2 regions of the Sphingobium sp. DC-2 genome follow, and region 2 is predicted to be linked to the other one. Evidence: predicted binding sites of a transcription regulator. Region 2 holds the regulator's gene; the other holds the start of a gene.
What was found. Region 2 encodes LexA, which represses DNA repair genes until DNA is damaged. Its sites were predicted from a motif close to GTTCCNCNCTTGTTCT; they were not measured.

Region 1: uvrA (excinuclease ABC subunit UvrA) is a predicted target of LexA. The motif match lies at 1,415-1,430, and genes of this name have one in related genera.

The regions. Positions count from the first base shown of each region.
Region 1 covers NZ_JNAC01000131.1:91,477-93,665, reverse strand. Annotated here, with positions in the region: gene uvrA (excinuclease ABC subunit UvrA) at 1-1,404, opposite strand, end outside; gene ET21_RS0122910 (UrcA family protein) at 1,972-2,189, shown strand, end outside.
Region 2 covers NZ_JNAC01000024.1:61,925-64,113, forward strand. Annotated here, with positions in the region: gene ET21_RS0103350 (ComEC/Rec2 family competence protein) at 1-1,085, shown strand, start outside; gene lexA (transcriptional repressor LexA) at 1,076-1,744, opposite strand; gene ET21_RS28135 (hypothetical protein) at 1,897-2,055, shown strand; gene glp (gephyrin-like molybdotransferase Glp) at 2,106-2,189, opposite strand, start outside.

The DNA of each region.
Region 1 (2,189 bases), on a different contig from region 2:
GAGCGCTTCGGGTTTGAGGCGGGCGCCGTGGCAGGTCTCGCACGGCATGGCGGTCTGGTATTTGCTGAGTTCCTCGCGCATCCAGGCGGAGTCGGTCTGGAGGAGGCGGCGGTTGAGGTTGCCGATGACGCCTTCGAAGGGTTTCTTGACCTCGTAGCTCTTCTTGCCGTCCTGAAAGCGGAGGGTGACGGGCTTGCCTGCGGTGCCGTGGAGGATGATGATTTTGACTTCGGCGGGCAGGTCGATCCACGGGGTGTCGAGGGTGAAGCCGAACTCCTTCGCAAGGGAGCCGAGGACCTGCATGTAGTAGGGGCTGGGCGGGTTGGACTTGGCCCAGGGGACGATGGCGCCCTTCTTGAGCGTCAGATGTTCGTTGGGGACGACGAGTTCGGGGTCGAACTCCTGCCGCTCGCCGAGACCATCGCAGGCGGGGCAGGCGCCCTGGGGGGCGTTGAAGGAGAAGAGGCGGGGCTCGATTTCGGGAATTGTGAAGCCAGAGACGGGGCAGGCGAATTTTTCGGAGAAGACGATGCGGTTGTCGGGGATGCCTGCGTTTTTCATGCCCTTGCTGGGCTTTTCACTACCTCCGTTCGTGTCGAGCGAAGTCGAGACACCTGCGCGCGGCTTCTCGACTTCGCTCGAAGCGAACGGGGGTTGGGTGCTAAGCGCCTGAACAACGGTGGTGTCCGCCAAATCCACATAAGCGAGGCCATCGGCGAGTTTCAGCGCCTGTTCGAAGCTGTCGGCGAGGCGGGTGGCCATGTCGGCATTTACCGCCAGGCGATCGACGACGACTTCGATGTCATGCTTGTACTTCTTGTCGAGGGCGGGGGCGTCTTCGATCGCGTACATCTCGCCATCGATGCGGACGCGGGTGAAGCCTGCCTTCTGCCATTCCGCCAATTCCTTGCGGTACTCGCCCTTGCGGCCGCGGACGACGGGGGCGAGGAGGTAGAAGCGGGTGCCCTCCGGCAGTTGCATCACGCGATCGACCATCTGGCTGACGGTCTGGGCGCTGATCGGCTCTCCGGTCGCGGGGGAGTAGGGGATGCCGACGCGCGCCCAGAGGAGGCGCATATAGTCGTAAATCTCCGTAACGGTGGCGACGGTGGAGCGCGGGTTGCGGCTGGTCGTCTTCTGCTCGATCGAGATGGCGGGGGAGAGGCCGTCAATATGCTCGACATCCGGCTTCTGCATCATCTCAAGGAACTGGCGGGCATAGGCGGAGAGGGACTCCACATAGCGGCGCTGCCCTTCGGCATAGATGGTGTCGAAGGCGAGGGAGGACTTGCCCGAACCGGAGAGGCCCGTGATGACGATCAGGCTGTCGCGGGGCAGGTCGACGTCCACGCCCTTGAGGTTATGTTCGCGCGCGCCGCGCACGGAAATCGTGGTGAGACTCATGGGGCGTGTTGTTCCAGATTTGTTCCCGATGGGCAAGGCTGTCGCGCGGATATGGGCGCGGCGCGGGAAAGCCGCAAGCGGCGCGCGAATGTCGTTCGTAGGCGAATGCCGGCCGTTCGTCGTGGAGCCATGCCGCCCGGCGCGGCAGGGTGGCGGGTCATCGAATGGAGGAAGGCTTTTCCCACGCTTCCTTTATGATGATGCGAACAGATATCGATGAGATCCCGGATAGCCCGACAGCATCCCGGATACGCCCCCGGCCTTCCCTTGCGCCGGGGGCGTTTTCTTTTGGCGCAAGCCGCGCGCTTCCTTGTTTTACGTTACGGAAACAAGGCATTTTCCGGCCCCGATGAATGTCATTGGTCCGCCCCGGTCAGCCGTTGGTCGAGCCGGGCGTCGTTGGACGACCAGCATCGGCTTCCGTCGAAGGGCGAGCGCGCGATGGCCGGGACAGGCGTAGGAGGCGTCATGTGAAGGCAGCCAGCGCCGATGCGCGAACCGTCCTTCCCGCGACGGTCCGCCTGCCAGGGTCATGCCGTCACCACAATGATTTTGAGGAGACATGCCATGATGACCGCCAAGATGTCGATGAAGATGCTCGCCAGCCTGGGCGCGGCCGCCCTAGCCGCCAGCGCGGGGATGGCCAGCGCCCGCGGCTTTGAATCGAACGGCCATACGACCGAAGTGCGCTATCATGATCTGGACCTGTCGACGCCGTCCGGCCAGCGCGCGCTGAACGCCCGGATCAAGCGCGCGGCCGTGAAGGTGTGCCCGGCCGATACCAT
Region 2 (2,189 bases):
GGCTGGTCGCGGCGGGCGCTGTGGTGGTGCTGATATTCTGGCCGGAGGCTCTGGTGGGACCGAGCTTCCAGATGAGCTTCGCGGCTGTGATCGCGCTGGTCGCATTGAGCGAGCATCCCGGCTTCCGCGCCTTTGCCGCTGCACGCGACGAACATTGGTCGCGGCGAGTGGGGCGAAGCCTGGGCGCCATGCTGCTGACCGGCTTTGCCGTTGAGCTGGTGCTCGCGCCGATCGCGCTATTGCATTTTCACAAGGCGGGGATGCTGGGCGCTTTCGCCAATCTGCTGGCGATCCCGCTGACGACTTTCGTGGTGATGCCGCTGGAGGCGATGGCGTTGCTGCTCGACATCGGGGGGCTAGGCGCTCCCTTCTGGTGGCTCACGGCACGATCGCTCGATCTGCTGCTGGTCATTGCCCATGGTGTGTCGGTAAGTCCCTGGGCCGTGATGATGACGCCGACCCTGCCCATAGGGGTTTTCGCTGCGGTGATACTGGGTGGATTATGGTGCCTTTTGTGGCGCAGCTGGTGGCGCTGGGCAGGGCTCATTCCCATAGCGGCTGGAGTGGCCGTCATGTCCATGGCATCGCCGCCCGACATATTGGTCACCAGCGATGGCCGCCATGTCGCGGTACGCGCGTTGACAGGAGGCATGGCATTGTTGCGGGCGGGTGCAGGAGACTATGTCCGCGACATGATAGCGGAAAGCGCTGGCTTCGACGGCGAGATGAGCGCGCTGGCGGACTTGCCCGAAGCACGCTGCTCCGATGATCTCTGCGCGGTTCGGCTGGCTGTGAACGGCCGCGCATGGCGATTGCTGCTGACGCGCAGTGATATGCTGATCGATAAGGCTGCGCTGCAAGATGACTGCGCCAGCGCGGACATTGTTGTTTCCGACCGCCGCCTGCCGCCCTGGTGCCGCCCGCGCTGGCTGAAAGCGGACCGGCGCTTGCTCTGGCGGACAGGCGGGCTGGCTATCGACCTGAACCAGGGCAGGATAAGCGGGACGAAAATAGCGAGTGATGCCCATCCATGGATCGTCCCTGCGGTCAGGAACCGGAAGGCCCGTTCCGGCAATCAGTTGTAGCGCCGTAGCAGCCCCGCCAGCTTGCCCTGGATACGCACCTGCCGCGGATCATAGACCTGAGGCTTATAGGCTGCGTTGGCGGGATCGAGCCGAACCCTTGACCCGTCGCGATGGAAATATTTAAGCGTCGCCTCGCTCTCATCGATCAGCGCCACAACGATCTGCCCCTCGCGCGCGACTTCGGTGCGCTGGATCAGGGCATAGTCGCCATCCAATATGCCCGCTTCCACCATGGAGTCACCGGAAACCTCCAGCGCATAATGGTCGCCAGCGCCCAGCAGGGCAGCTGGCACGGAGAGCATATTCTGCCCTTCAAGCGCTTCGATCGGCACGCCTGCCGCGATCCGGCCGTGGAGCGGGATGTCGATGACGTCATTGGCGGCAATCGGCGCTTTGGCGGTCAGTTGCGGCTTGGCAGGCGCTGCCTTGGGCGCTCGGTGCATTGCCTCGGGAAGTTTCAGCACCTCAAGCGCGCGGGCGCGGTTCGGCAGGCGGCGGATGAAGCCCCGTTCCTCAAGCGCGTTGATCAGCCTGTGGATGCCGGATTTCGATCGCAGATCGAGCGCTTCCTTCATCTCCTCGAAAGAGGGGGATACCCCGCCTTCCTCCAGCCGGTTTTGTATGAAGCTCAGCAATTCCTGTTGCTTCGGCGTCAGCATGCCTGCTTGTCCTCCATGGAACGGATGGAGAACGCATAGGAAACGGAAAGTGGCAAGTCAAGCGGTTAACCGCTCACCGTAACAAACGGAACGGAGCGGTGCGCCAGCCGTTTCATGGCAGCCTTTTTACAAGGCGTGAATAGGAGAGTGAGATGGCGAACCAGAACAATCAGGGCGGTGATCAGCGCCGCCAGCAAGGCGGCGACCGTTCGAGCCAAGGCGGCCGTCAGCAGCAGCAAGAGAACCGCCAGGGCCAGATGGGCCAGGAGCGTGGCAAGGACAAGGGCGGCCAGGGCAAGCAACAGCGCTGAGCCTATAGCTGGCCTATGAAGAAGGGGTCGCATATGCGGCCCCTTTTTTTTCACGTGAGCGGCAGGATGGTCACGGTCTCCCCGGCGTCCGCCGCAGGTGAGCGCGCGGGCCGGACGATCAGGCAGTCGGCCTG